DNA from 2 places in the Aquamicrobium soli genome. Region 1 is predicted to be linked to the other one. Evidence: predicted binding sites of a transcription regulator. Region 1 holds the regulator's gene; the other holds the start of a gene.

Region 1 (7,154 bases):
GACATCGTCGGCACCGGCGGCGACGGCTCGCACAGCTTCAACATCTCCACCGGCTCGGCCTTCGTTACCGCCGCCGCCGGCGTGCCGATCGCCAAGCACGGCAATCGCGGCGCCTCTTCGCTCACCGGCACGGCCGACGTGCTGACCGCGCTCGGCGTCAATATCGAGCTGCCGCCGGAAGCGATCAGCCGCTGCATCGAGCAGGCCGGCGTCGGCTTCATGTTCGCCCCGGCGCATCACCCGGCCATGAAGCATGTCGGCCCGACGCGGGTCGAGCTCGGCACCCGCACCATCTTCAACATCCTCGGGCCCCTGTCCAATCCGGCCGGCGTCACCCGCCAGCTCGTCGGCGTGTTCGCGCCGGAATGGGTCGTTCCGGTCGCCGAGACGCTCAAAGCGCTCGGCTCCGACCATGTCTGGGTCGTCCATGGCGACGGTTACGACGAGATCACCACCACCGGCGAAACCAAGGTGGCGGAGTTGTCCGACGGGCACATCCGCACGTTTACGCTGACGCCCGAGCAGGTCGGTTTCAAGCGCTGGACGAAGCAGGACCTGCGCGGCGGCGAAGCCGCCTACAACGCGGAAGCCTTGCGCGCCATGCTCGGCGGCGCTCCCGGCGCATTCCGCGAGACGGTGCTGATGAACGCCGGCGCCGGCCTGGTTGTGGCCGGCAAGGCGGCGGGCCTCGAGGAAGGTATTGTCATCGCCGCCGACGCCATCGACAGCGGCAAGGCGACCGCGGTGCTCGACAGGCTGGTCAAGGTGTCGAACGAGCCCCTATAAAGAGCCATGGCCGACATCCTGCGTAAAATCGAATCCTATAAGCGCGAGGAAATCGCCGCCGCCAAGGCGCGCGTGCCGCTGGGCGAGATCAGGGCACGGGCGGCGGACAGCGACGCGCCCCGCGGCTTCCTCGCAGCACTCGAAGCAAAACGCCAGGCGGGCCGCTTCGGCCTGATCGCCGAGATCAAGAAGGCAAGCCCGTCCAAGGGGTTGATCCGCGCCGATTTCGACCCGCCGAGGCTGGCGAAGGCCTACGAGAAAGGCGGCGCCGCCTGCCTCTCCGTGCTGACCGATGCGCCTTCCTTTCAGGGCGCTCCGGAATTCCTCACCAAGGCCCGCCAGGCCGTCGCCCTGCCCGCCCTGCGCAAGGATTTCCTCTTCGATCCCTATCAGGTCTACGAGGCGCGCGCCTGGGGCGCCGACGCCATCCTCATCATCATGGCCAGCGTCGACGATGCGCTTGCACGCGAACTTGAAGAAACCGCTGCAACCCTTGGCATGGATTCGCTGATCGAGGTTCACGACGAGGCGGAACTGGAACGCGCGCTGAAACTGGAATCGCGGCTGATCGGCATCAACAACCGCAACCTGCGCACCTTCGAAACCAGCCTCGACGTTTCCGAGCGCCTGGCAGCCCATGTACCGGCCGACCGGCTGCTGGTCAGCGAAAGCGGCATCTTCACCCATGCCGATTGCAAGCGGCTGGAGGCGATCGGCATCGGCACCTTCCTCATCGGCGAAAGCCTGATGCGGCAGGCCGACGTGACGCAGGCGACGAGGCTGCTGCTGACCGGAGCGACCGCCGCGACGGAAAATGTCTGACCCGAAGGCACATCCGGCAGGCCCTGCCCTGACCCATCTCGGCGCCGACGGCGAGGCGCACATGGTCGATGTCGGCGAAAAGGCCGAGACGACGCGCACCGCGATCGCCGAAGGCTGCGTCACCATGCAGCCGCAGACGCTGAAAACCATCCTCGACGGCAACGCCAAGAAGGGCGACGTGCTGGCCACCGCGCGCATCGCCGGCATCATGGCGGCCAAGCGCACCCATGAACTGATCCCGCTCTGCCATCCGCTCTTGCTGACCAAGGTTTCGGTCGACATCGAGCCGGACCACGCTTTGCCCGGCCTGAGGGTCACGGCGCTGGCGCGCGTTACCGGCAAGACCGGCGTGGAGATGGAGGCGCTGACGGCGGCTTCGGTCGCCTGCCTCACCATCTACGACATGGCCAAGGCCGTGGACCGCGCCATGGTGATCTCCGGCATCCGGCTGATGGAAAAGACCGGCGGCAAGTCCGGCACCTACAAGGCGGAGCGCTGACATGGCGCTGGTGCCGGTCGCCGACGCCCTCGACCGGCTGCTTGCGGGCGCGGCACCGCTGCCGGGCGAAAGCGTGCCGCTGGCCGAAGCGATGGACAGGGTGCTGGCCGAGCCGATCCGCGCGCTGCGCACGCAGCCGCCTTTCGACGCTTCCGCCATGGACGGCTATGCGGTGCACGCCGCCGACATCGGCACGCTGCCGGCACGCCTGTCGGTCATCGGCACGGCTCCCGCCGGACATGGCTTTACCGGCACCCCGGCCGGGGGCGAGGCCGTGCGCATCTTCACCGGCGCGCCGTTGCCCGCCGGCACCGACACCGTCGTCATCCAGGAAGACACCCGCGACCTCGGCAATGGTGCGATCGAAGTGGTCGAGGCGACGGCCCATGGCGCCAATGTCCGCAAGGCCGGGCTGGATTTTGCCGAGGGCGACCTGCTTCTGGAAAAGGGCCGCCTGCTCGATCCCGCCGCCCTGGCGCTGGCGGCGTCGGCCAACCACCCCTACCTCAGCGTGGTGCGGCGGCCGCTGGTCGCCGTGATCGCCACCGGCGACGAACTGCGTACGCCCGGCAGCGAACTGGCGCCCGGCCAGATCATTTCCTCCAACGCCTATGGCGTGGCCGCAGTCGCGCACTCGGTCGGCGCTCGCGCGATCGACCTCGGTATCGCGGCCGACCGCAAGGAAGACATCGCTGCGCGCGTCAGGCAGGCCGTGGCAGCAAAGGCCGACGTGCTGGTGACGCTCGGCGGCGCTTCCGTCGGCGACCTCGATCTCATCCACGACGTGCTTACCGGCGAAGGCATGACGCTCGACTTCTGGAAGGTGGCGATGCGTCCCGGCAAGCCGTTGATGTCGGGCCGCCTCGGCGCCATGCGCTGCATCGGCCTGCCCGGCAACCCGGTGGCAAGCCTGGTCTGCTCGCAGCTGTTCCTGAAACCGTTGCTGGCCCGCCTCGGCGGCCGCCGGTACCGCCCCGACATGCGCGAGGCGCGGCTCGGCGCGGCGATGGCGGCAAACGACCGGCGGCAGGATTACGTCCGCGCCTGCGTTCGCGAGGAGGCCGGCCTTCTCACCGCCACGCCGCTCGGCCTGCAGGATTCCTCGATGCTGCGGCGCCTGGCCGACGCCGAGGGCCTGATCGTGCGCGAGCCCTTCGCGCCCGCCGCAGAGGCCGGCGCCAACTGCCGCGTCCTCATGCTACGCTGAACAAATCACCAACATATTCATTAAAATTTAAACGGTTGCGGAACACAACTGGAACAGATAGTGTCTGTTCATGGTTTGTTTTTCGATTCCGGATTCGAACGGCACCGGGGGCCGCGATGCTGACGCGTAAGCAACATGAACTGCTTCTTTTCATCAATGAACGGCTCAAGGAAAGCGGCATTCCCCCTTCCTTCGACGAGATGAAGGAGGCGCTCGATCTTGCTTCCAAATCCGGTATCCACCGCTTGATCACCGCACTGGAGGAGCGCGGCTTCATCCGCCGCCTGCCCAACCGGGCGCGGGCGCTGGAGGTGCTGCGCCTGCCCGATTCGCTGACTCCCGGCTTCAATGCGGCCCGCAAATTCTCGCCGAGCGTCATCCAGGGCAGCCTGGGCCAGCCCGCCCCGGCTTCCGCCAGCCAGCGTGCAGGCGACGCCGGCAAGCTTTCCAGGCCCTCGCGGATGCAGACGGCCGGCAATGACGACGAAGCCGCCAGCGTATCGATCCCGGTCATGGGTCGCATCGCCGCCGGCGTGCCGATCGACGCCATCCAGCACAAGACCCACTCCATCTCGGTGCCGCCGGACATGATCATGGGCGGCGAGCATTACGCGCTCGAGGTCAAGGGTGACTCGATGATCGAGGCCGGCATCTTCGACGGCGACACGGTCATCATCCGCAACGCCAGCACCGCCAATCCCGGCGAAATCATCGTGGCCCTTGTGGACGAGGAGGAAGCGACGCTGAAGCGCTTCCGCCGCAAGGGCGCCTCCATCGCGCTCGAGGCCGCCAACCCGGCCTACGAGACGCGGATCTTCGGTCCGGACCGGGTCAAGATCCAGGGCAAGCTGGTCGGGCTGATCCGCCGCTACTGACCGTTGTGCGGTTAGGCGCTGGCATCTGGCGCCGCCTTACGGTTTCTGGCTGGATCCCGTGCCTTTAATGCCTTGGCGTCGCGGCGTTTTGCGCCCGGCTTTCGCATCGTAGGGCGGCCGGCCGCGCGCCTCGCGGGAAAAAGCCCGCTGGCGATGCCATGGCCGGTAGTTTTCCTCGACCGCATAGCGGATCTCGGCGGGCGCCGCGGCAGACTGCCGATCAAGGAAAATCTCGGCGCTGCCGGAGCGTGCGAGGTCGCGCGCGGTGACGACCGCGACCAGCGGATCGCGACAGGGATCGGCGGCCGTGGCGTCGGCGATAACGATGAGCGCGGCGAAAGCGCAGGCCGGCTTGGCGGCGGCCGCACTGTCGGCATGGGCGACGATCGGGCCGTTGCCGTGCCTGGCCACGCACAGGCCGTCCGCGCACAGGAACGGCGTTCCTTCCGGCAATTCGATGCTGTCTTCCAGGTCAAAAGCTGAGGCCTTGGCCGGTGCTGGCGCAATCACGGTTTCGGCGTCGAGCGCGCGGCGCCAGTTGTCGATGGTGAATTCGCTGGCGCGCGGCCGGTTGAGCGCCAGTTCGCCGCCGCCGATCGGTAGCGCGACCAACCGGCCGTCTTCCGAAACGAGGACATCGGGCGTTCGCACGGCCGGGATCGCGAGCAAGCCGGCAAGCGCAAAGGGAAGCGCCGCCCACCTCAGCCATGTCGTGGCCATCGTGGCGATGACCAGCGCGATGGTGACGAAAAGCACCGCCTCCCCCGACACCAGCCCGACCGCATCGACGGGCGAGCGCGCCGCGATCCATTCGGCGAGAACGATCATGGCGGAAAGCCCCTTGCCCATCACGTAGAGGAACGGCCAGTCGAGCCCGAACGGCATCGCCAGCGAGGAGAGGACGGCGAACGGCATGACGACCGCCGAGACGATCGGCATGATGGCAAGGTTGGCAAGCAGGCTGAGCGGCGCCACGCGCTGGAAATGCCACATGGCGTAAAGCGTCGTAGCACCCCCGGCGACGATCGAGGTCACGGCGAGACCGGCCATGCCGCCAGCGAATTTGCGCGACAGCCAGCCGGGGAGCGAGCGGCGCGGCGGCGAAGCGGTCGTCTTGCCGGCGCGGTAATCAGACCAGCCGGCATAGGCGCCCACCAGCGCGGCCGTTGCCGCAAACGACATCTGGAAGCTCGGCCCGACCACCTCATGCGGGGATACGGCGATGACGGCGATGGCCGAGATCGCCAGGTTGCGCATGGTCAGGGCCGCCCGGTCGAACAGCACCGCCGTGAGCATGACCGCCAGCATGATGAAGCTGCGCTCGGCCGCCACCACCACGCCGGAAATCACCAGATAGGCGGCGACGGACAGCAGCGCGACGGCGGCGGCGATCTTCTTCACCGCGTGGCGCGAGGAAAAATCCGGAAACAGCGCGAACGCCCCGCGCATCATCGCCATGACGATGCCGGCCACCAGCGCCATGTGCAGGCCGGAAATCGAGATGATGTGATAGATGCCGGTCTTGCGCATCGCCTCGTTGACGGCTTCGGGAATGCCGGCGCGTACCCCGACGATCAGTGCCGCCGCAATCTCGCCTTCCGCACCGCCGACGCTTTCGCGGATATGGCCGGCGATCGCCTCGCGCGCATTTTCCACCATCGCCGACAGCCGCGCAGAAAACGGCATCGGCCGCTCCTCGGCCAGGCTGGGGTTGCTCATGAAAAACCCGCTGGCGCCGATCCCGTCGAAATAGCTCTGGAACGAGTAGTCGTAGCTTCCCGGGCGGATCGGCCCGGTCGGCGGCAGCAGCCGCACGGTGCCGCTGATCGTCGAGCCGGCGCGGGCTCCCTTGGGCAGCGCCCGCGCCGAAACGCGCACGCGTTCGGGAGCGTAGCGCAAGGTCGGCCTCGCCGTCGAAAGCACGTCGAGGGTCAGCCGCACGCGGCCGCTTTCCATGTGGTCGATGGCAACGACCCGTCCCGTCAGGCGCGTCGAGATTTCCGACCCGAGCATCGGCGTCGCCGCGCGCCAGGTCTCGGCCTTGGCCGCGAGGAAACCGAGCACGCACAGGAGAGCCGCCAGCAGGCACAGATGCGTCTTCGGCCGGTTCCGGGCAACCCAGGCCACGAGGGCCAGCAGCAGCGCCAGCGCTGCCGGCCGATAAAAATCCGGTTCGCCGGCAAGCGAAAAATAGCCGACCACGCCGACCGAAAGGAACACCGGCACCAGCAGGAAGGCGGCGCCCCGGTCGAGTTCGGTGCGGGCAGCGGCCGTGACGCCGTTTCTGATTGTGGCCGGGGAGACGCGGCGCAAGCGCTGCCGCACCGTCGCAAGCCGCGTCCGCGGGGCTTTCCCGTGTGGGGCGGCATCCCGTGTCGCGGGATTGTCTGGAGCCGTCCCGGCCGGTCGGCCCACCGGCAGCGCCTGAACCTCGGCCACAGGCGTAAACAGCGAGCGCTCGTTGACGTCGTCCCTTACGCCCCCGCCGTCGTTTTCCGCCCGGCCCGGTCCAGCCATCGGGTCTGCCCCTTGCGCCCCAGACCTCCTATGCTACATGAACGCGCGGGTTGGAAAAGCCCGCTTGGTACTCACCTCTCCGTTCGAGAAATCGCATGTCCGACAAGGTCGTCACCCGTTTCGCCCCCTCGCCCACCGGCTACCTGCACATAGGCGGCGCGCGTACGGCGCTTTTCAACTGGCTCTACTCGCACCATGTCGGCGGCAAGATGCTGCTCAGGATCGAGGACACCGACCGCGAACGTTCCACGCAGGCGGCGACCGACGCCATTCTCGACGGGCTTTCCTGGCTTGGCCTGAAGTGGGATGGCGAGGCGATCTCGCAATTCGAGCGGGCCAAGCGCCACCGCGCGGTCGCCGAGGAACTGGTCCGCGCGGGCAAGGCCTACTACGCCTACGAGACGCCGGAGGAACTGGCGGCGATGCGCGAAAAGGCGCGCGCCGAAGG
Region 2 (7,154 bases), on a different contig from region 1:
GGTTTTGCTGGAAATGCGACTAACCAGTGAGATAGAGCGGTTTTGCTGTTCCATAGTAAAACCAGAGCCGCTCCAGCCTGCCGGCAAGGACGACCTTGCCGTTCCCGTAAAATCCGGCCGGGACGACCCGCCCACTTGATGGAGTCTTCAAATGGCGTGGACGTACCTGTTTTTTGCCGGCCTGTTCGAGGTCGGTTGGGCGATAGGCCTGAAATACACCGAGGGCTTTTCGCGCCTGATGCCGACGGTTTTCACCGCCCTGTCGATGCTCGTCAGCGTGATCCTGCTCGGCCTGGCGCTGAAGACGCTGCCGGTCGGTACCGGCTACGCGGTATGGACGGGCATCGGCACCGTCGGCACAGCGCTGCTCGGTATCTGGCTTCTGGGCGAACCCGCGACAGCCGCCCGCTTGGGCTGCATTGCCTTGATCGTTTGCGGCATTATCGGGCTCAAGCTGGCGGCCTGACAAGCACGACGCACGAAAAAAGCCGGGCGACCCTGCGGTCGTTCCGGCTTTTTGTTCAGGGCTGGGGCAGGGGCCATTCCAGCCGTATGTTCTTGGCTCGCGCTTCGGCGAAGAACGTTCGTGGCCTTAGCGGGCCGTAAAGCCGGGCGGCGCCCTGCCGACGCGCTGCTTGCGCGCGGCGTAGCGCGCATCGCGCTTGGCCTTGCGGGCCGCTTCGTCGGCCAGGAGGCGGGCGATGCGCTCGTTCTCTTCGGCTTCCTTGCGCTTGGCCTCGGCCTGCGCGATCTCTTCGGCAGCGAGGCGCGCCGCCTCTTCGGCTGCTTCGCGTGCGGCGCGTTCGGCCGCTTCGCGTGCCAGCCGCTCCTGCTTCAGCTTTGCCTTCTCGGCTTCGCGTATTGCACGGGCCTCCAGAATGGCCTGGCGTTCCGCCTTACGTGCCAGCACCGCCGGATCGTCGTCTGCCGGTCTTGCCTTGAAACGCTCCAGAAGTGCCTTCTTCGCCTCGTTCGCGGCATTGCGCCGCTCGAAAATGTCTTTTTCCCTATAGATAGCCAAGTCTAGTTCCCTGTAGTCGATCTGCGACGCTTACATACGCCCGGAAACCGGGATTTCAAGCGTCAAAACCGCATAACTGGCATGAAATCTGCTAGTGTTGCGGCAATAAGACATCGCCCGCCCGCCTGAGCGCGACCAGGCGTTGTTTTCAGTCGTCGCGCTCGACGACCCGCAGCCGAAGCTGGCCGGTCTTGGAATCCACCGAATGCTTGTCCGGCTTTGCCGCCGCGCCGGCCGCGCTGTCGGGAGCGTCCGGCAGGCCGAACTCCAGCGCCTCGATCTTCTCGCCGCGCCGGGTCACCTTGGCGGTCGAGATCAGGATGTCGTCGATGTCCTTGGTGGCCTGGCCGAAATGGGTTTGCAGCTTGCGCACCCGCTCGTCCACGCGCGCCACGTCCTCCATCAGCCGCACCACCTCGCCCTGGATGAGATGCGCCTGCTCGCGCATGCGCGCATCCTTGAGGATCGCCTGGATGACCTGGATGGACAGCATCAAGAGCGACGGCGAGACGATGACGATGCGCGCCCGGTGCGCCCGGTGGACGATCGCCTCGAAATGCTCGTGGATCTCGGCGAACACCGATTCCGACGGCACGAACATGAAGGCGGTGTCCTGCGTCTCGCCCTGGATCAGGTACTTTTCCGAGATGTCGCGGATATGCACTTCCAGGTCCCGGCGAAAGGCCTGCGCGGCCATCTTCTGCGCCTCCGCGCCTTCGGCCGCGCGGATGGCGTTCCATGCTTCCAGCGGGAATTTCGCGTCGATGGCGAGCGCCGGCGCGCCGTTCGGCATGTGGATCAGGCAGTCGGGGCGGTTGCCGTTCGACAGCGTCGTCTGGAACTCGTAGCCGCCCATCGGCAGGCCATCGGCGACGATCGCCTCCATGCGCGCCTGGCCGAAGGCGCCGCGCGTCTGCTTGTTGGACAGGATCGCCTGTAGCTGCACCACCTGGCCGGCCAGCGACTGGATGTTGTTCTGCGCCGTATCGATGACGGCCAGCCGTTCCTGCAGTTTCGCCAGGCTTTCGTGGGTGGACTTCGTCTGCTCGCTCATGGTCTGGCCGAGCCGACCGGTCATGGCGTCGAGCCGCTGGCCGATCGATTGCGTAAGCTCGGCCTGCCGGGCCCCGAACACCTCGGCGATGGCGCCGATGCGGCCCTGCATCTCGGCCTGGGATTGCACGATGGCCGCCATGCGCGCCCCGGCTTCCCGTGCCTGCGCGGCGGCTTCTGCGGCGGCCTGCTCGCGGGCCTTGGCCGACCGCCACAGGGCGGCAACCAATGCGCAAGCCAGAAGCAGGAACAGGACCGCGCCAACCGCCATCGCCTGGCCTAGCGTGATCGTCGTCGCGCCGAGCCGCAGGAAAGGTTCGGACAGGGAGGATGCCGTTTCATTCATGCGGCGAACATAGCCGATTCGCGGCCGCTCACCAGATCAAAAAGGGAACAAACAGCCGGTCGACTGTACTCGGCGCACCGGTATTTCAGTTGCGAAGCGCGACGAAAGATGCCGAACTAGCGCGGGCATAACCGGTTCGGCTTGAGGGAAGCACCATGGAAACGGACATCGTCGTCTATCACATCCCCGTCTGCCCGTTTTCGCAGCGGCTGGAAATCCTGCTGGAACTGAAGGGAAAACGCGACGCGGTCCGCTTCTCGGTGGTCGACATCACCCGGCCGCGCGATCCCGCGCTGCTGGCGCTGTCGCGCGGCACGACGGCACTGCCGATCATGCACACACCACGCGGCATCCTGAAGGAGAGCCTGGTCATCCTGCGCTATCTGGACGAGTTGTTCGCGGAAAAGCCGGTGGCGCGGGCCGACCCCTACGAGCGCGCCGTGGAGGCGATGCTGGTCGCCATGGAAGGCGATTTCACCGGGGCGGGCTATCGCTTCGTGATGAACCAGGACCGGGAAAAGCGCGAAGCCTGCCGCCAGGCGATGATCGCCCAGTACCGCCGGCTCGACGACTTCCTCGAATGGCAGAATCCGGCCGGAACCTGGCTGTTCGACCGGTTCGGGCTGGCCGAGGCCGTGTTCACGCCGATGTTCATGCGCTTCTGGTTCCTGGACTATTACGAGGATTTCGACATTGCCGAACCGGGCCTGGAACGCGTGTGCCGCTGGCGCGATGCCTGCCTGGCGCATCCCGCCGTCCAGCAGGTCTCCAGGGAGGAGATCGTCAAGCTCTACTACGACTATGCCATGGGCGCGGGAAACGGCGCGCTGCTGCCGGGGCGCAAGCTGTCCAGCTTCGCCTTCGATCCGCGCTGGCAGGATCGCCCGTGGCCGCCTCGCGCCAAATACGGTCCCGCCGCCACGGATTCCGAACTCGGGCTGCTGTAGCCAGGGCTGTCATCGAGGGCATGGGGCCGGCGGTGATCAACCGCCTTTGGAAATTCGTTCCTGCACGCTGCGGCTGGTTGACGCTGTTTGTCCGAGGTCTTAGGTGAAGCGCATGTCGATCAAGCCGCTCATCATTCTCCCCGATCCGGTCCTGCGCCAGGTTTCAAAGCCTATCGAGCGGGTCGACGCGCCGTTGCGCAAGCTGGCCGACGACATGCTGGAAACCATGTATGACGCGCCCGGCATCGGTCTTGCCGCGATCCAGATCGGCGAGCCGCTGCGCATACTGGTCATCGACCTCGCCAAGGAGGGCGAGGAGCCGGCGCCTCACGTCTTTATCAACCCCGAAATCCTGGAGAAGGCCGACGCGCGCTCGGTCTACGAGGAAGGCTGCCTGTCGATCCCCGATTACTATGCCGAGGTCGAGCGCCCGGCGACGGTGCGGGTGCGCTATCTCGACCGCGACGGCAAGATGCAGGAGATGGAGGCCGAAGGCCTGATGGCGACCTGCCTGCAGCACGAGATCGACCATCTCGACGGGGTGTTGTTCATCGACCACATTTCCAAGCTCAAGCGCGACATGGTGGTCAAGAAATTCAAGAAACTGGCGCGGGACAAGGTCCCCGGCAGGATGGTCGGCTGACCGGCCATGGCGCTGCGCGTCGTCTTCATGGGCACGCCGGAATTTTCCGTGCCGACGCTGCGCGCCTTAGTCGAGGCCGGGCACGAGATCGCCGCCGTCTATACGCAGCCGCCCCGCGCCGCCGGCCGCCGCGGGCTGGAACTGACGCCTTCTCCGGTGCAGCGCGAGGCCGAGAGGCTCGGCCTCGAGGTCCGTACCCCGGTTTCGCTCAAGGGCGAGGCCGAGCAGGCGGCGTTCCGCGCCCTTGCTGCCGATGTCGCCGTGGTCGTCGCCTACGGCCTGCTGTTGCCGAAGCCCGTACTCGATGCACCGCGCCTCGGCTGCCTTAACGGCCATGCCTCGCTGCTGCCGCGCTGGCGCGGGGCCGCCCCGATCCAGCGCGCCGTCATGGCCGGCGACGCCGAGACCGGCATGGTGGTGATGCGGATGGAGGAGGGCCTGGACACCGGGCCGGTGGCGGCCGTGCAAAGGGTCGCGATAGCGCCCGACATGACCGCTGGCGACCTGCACGATGCCCTGATGACGGCGGGCGCCGAACTGATGACGGCGGCGCTGGCGCGCCTGGAAGCCGGCGAGCTTGCGTTTACGCCGCAGGCGGACGAGGGCGTCACCTACGCTAAAAAGATCGAAAAGGCGGAAACCCGCGTCAATTGGACGCTTCCCGCCGTCACCGTCCATAACCACATTCGCGGCCTGTCGCCGTTTCCCGGCGCGTGGTGCGAAGGGGAAATCGGCGGGCGCAAGGAACGGCTGAAACTGCTGCGCTCGGCGCTTGCCACGGGTTCGGGCGAGCCGGGAAGCATTCTCGACGACCGGCTGACGGTGGCTTGCGCTGCGGGCGCGGTCAGGCTGGTGGAACTGCAACGGGCGGGCGGCAAGGCGGTCAGCGCGTCGGAATTCCTGCGCGGTACACGCATGCAAGAAGGAACGAAACTATCATGAGCATGATGTCGATACGGCCGGCTACGCCGCGCGATCGCGATGCGATCCGGCTCGTGGAGGAACACGCTTTCGGTCAGTCTGCAGAGGCGGGACTGGTCGACGCGCTGGTGACCGATGGCGACGCGATCGTCGAACTGGTCGCCGAGGAAGACGGCCAGGTCATCGGCCACATCCTGTTTTCGCGGCTCTATGTGCACCACGCCGGCAAGGAGTTTGCGGCGGTGGCGCTGGCGCCGCTGGCGGTCGATCCGTCCTTCCACGGCACGGGCATCGGCGGCGCGCTGGTCCGCGAGGCGCATGTGCGCCTGAAGGCAGCCGGCGAGCGGCTTTCCATCGTCCTGGGCGATCCCGCCTATTACGGCCGCTTCGGCTACAGCCATGCGCGTGCCGCCGGCTTCGAAAGCCCCTGGCAGGGCGAGGCCTTGCAGGCGCTGGCATGGGGCGAGGCGCCGGAGACGGGCCGGCTGGTCTACGCCACGGCCTTCGACGCGCTGGCCGCCTGACCCCGTCGCCCCGGCATGCCGCGTTTTCGCCTCGACATCGAATATGACGGCAGCGCCTATGCCGGCTGGCAACGACAGGCCGACCTGCCCACGGTGCAGCAGGCGATAGAGCAGGCGATCGCGAAATTCTGCGGCGACGTCATTTCGCTGCGTGGCGCCGGCCGCACCGACGCCGGCGTCCATGCCACCGGCCAGGTGGCGCATGCCGACCTCGCCAAGGCCTGGACGGGCGACAAGGTACGCGATGCCGTCAACGCGCATCTGCAGATGGCGGGCGAACGGGTTTCGATCCTGAAGGCGACGCCGGTCGCGGAAGATTTCGACGCCCGCTTTTCGGCGCTCGGCCGCCATTATCTTTACCGCATCCTCAACCGGCGCGCGCCGGCGGCGCTCGAGGCCGGCAAGGTCTGGTGGGTGCCGAAGCGGCTCGACGCCGGGGCCATGCACGAAGCCGCCGCCAAGCTGCTCGGCCGGCACGATTTCACCACCTTCCGCTCCACGCAGTGCCAGGCGGCAAGCCCGGTTCGGACGCTCGACCGGCTGGACATCACGCGCGACGGCGACCTCATCGAGGTACGCGCCTCGGCGCGTTCCTTCCTGCACAACCAGGTGCGCTCGATGGTCGGGTCGCTGAAGCGGGTCGGCGACGGCGCCTGGTCGGCCGCCGACCTGCGGGCAGCACTCGATGCGCGCGACCGGGCTGCCTGCGGCCAGGTCGCCCCGCCGGACGGCCTGTTCCTGACGAAGGTCGATTATCCGGACGTATAGGCGTCCTGCGGAATGGTGATGCCGAGCAGTCCCTGCAAGGCAAACAGCACCACCAGCGAACCGGCGAACATGCCGGAGAAGACGGCGGTGGCCACCGCCGGGCCCTTGCCGATGACGGCGTTGGTCATGCGCCAGGTCAGCACCATGGACAGCAGGAAACACGCCACCGATACGAAGCCCGCCACCCCGCTGCCTTCCGGCAGCAGCAGACGGGCCAGGGCGGCCGGCAGCATCAGCCAGGCGATGATGGCCGAAGCCCAGTTGCTGGCCACCACGTAGGCGACGAAACGCCCGCCGATGCCGACGCGCGGAGCGACGAGCGCAAGGCCGGCCAGCGGCAGCACCCAGGCGCCGAAATCGACGGCGGCCAGCCGCACCAGCAGGGAAAGCCGCGTGGAGAAGGCGCCCGGATCACCGATCTCGTTGGCGATGCCGACCCAGCCGACGACGAGCGCGGGAACGGCGACCACCATGGCATAGAAGGAGTTCCAGAAGCCGTCGGCGCTGAGGTCGAGCAGGCGCTGGCCATCGGCCTTGCCCAGCATCAGACGCCAGGCACCGGCCAGCGAAGCCTGCGTTTCATCCGCCGTGACCAGCATCGACCTGTCCTCACGCCTCCCCGAACCAGTCGTCGAGGAAGCGCTCGTAGATTTGGGTCAGGCCTTCGAGGTCGGCAAGGGCCACGCGCTCGTCCACCATGTGCATGGTCTTGCCCACCAGCCCGAACTCGACCACGGGACAATAATCCTTGATGAAACGCGCATCGGAAGTGCCGCCGGAAGTCGACAGCGCCGGGGTCTTTCCGACGACTGCCCGGACCGAGCCGCCCAGCGTCCGGATCAGTTTGTCGTCGCGCGTCAGGAAGACATGGCTCGGGCGCTCGCGCCAGGTGAGTTCATAGTCCACCGCCTCTTTTCGGCCGGCCCGGTAT

What was found. The regulator LexA, encoded in region 1, represses DNA repair genes until DNA is damaged. The targets are predictions, from matches to a motif close to TGTTCNNNNTGTGTTCNG.
Region 2: the regulator LexA is predicted to act here: its motif matches at 2,453-2,470, upstream of ACFOHJ_RS07965 (DNA recombination protein RmuC).

Annotation. Positions count from the first base shown of each region.
Region 1 is NZ_JBHRTK010000015.1:132,965-140,118, reverse strand. It holds gene trpD (anthranilate phosphoribosyltransferase) at 1-786, shown strand, start outside; gene trpC (indole-3-glycerol phosphate synthase TrpC) at 793-1,608, shown strand; gene moaC (cyclic pyranopterin monophosphate synthase MoaC) at 1,601-2,107, shown strand; gene ACFOHJ_RS16195 (molybdopterin molybdotransferase MoeA) at 2,109-3,314, shown strand; gene lexA (transcriptional repressor LexA) at 3,431-4,189, shown strand; gene ACFOHJ_RS16185 (ComEC/Rec2 family competence protein) at 4,226-6,706, opposite strand; gene gltX (glutamate--tRNA ligase) at 6,802-7,154, shown strand, end outside.
Region 2 is NZ_JBHRTK010000010.1:11,107-18,260, reverse strand. It holds gene sugE (quaternary ammonium compound efflux SMR transporter SugE) at 152-466, shown strand; gene ACFOHJ_RS07970 (DUF6481 family protein) at 593-1,021, opposite strand; gene ACFOHJ_RS07965 (DNA recombination protein RmuC) at 1,170-2,420, opposite strand; gene ACFOHJ_RS07960 (glutathione S-transferase family protein) at 2,576-3,367, shown strand; gene def (peptide deformylase) at 3,480-4,010, shown strand; gene fmt (methionyl-tRNA formyltransferase) at 4,017-4,952, shown strand; gene ACFOHJ_RS07945 (GNAT family N-acetyltransferase) at 4,949-5,455, shown strand; gene truA (tRNA pseudouridine(38-40) synthase TruA) at 5,471-6,223, shown strand; gene ACFOHJ_RS07935 (transporter) at 6,208-6,819, opposite strand; gene dapE (succinyl-diaminopimelate desuccinylase) at 6,833-7,154, opposite strand, start outside.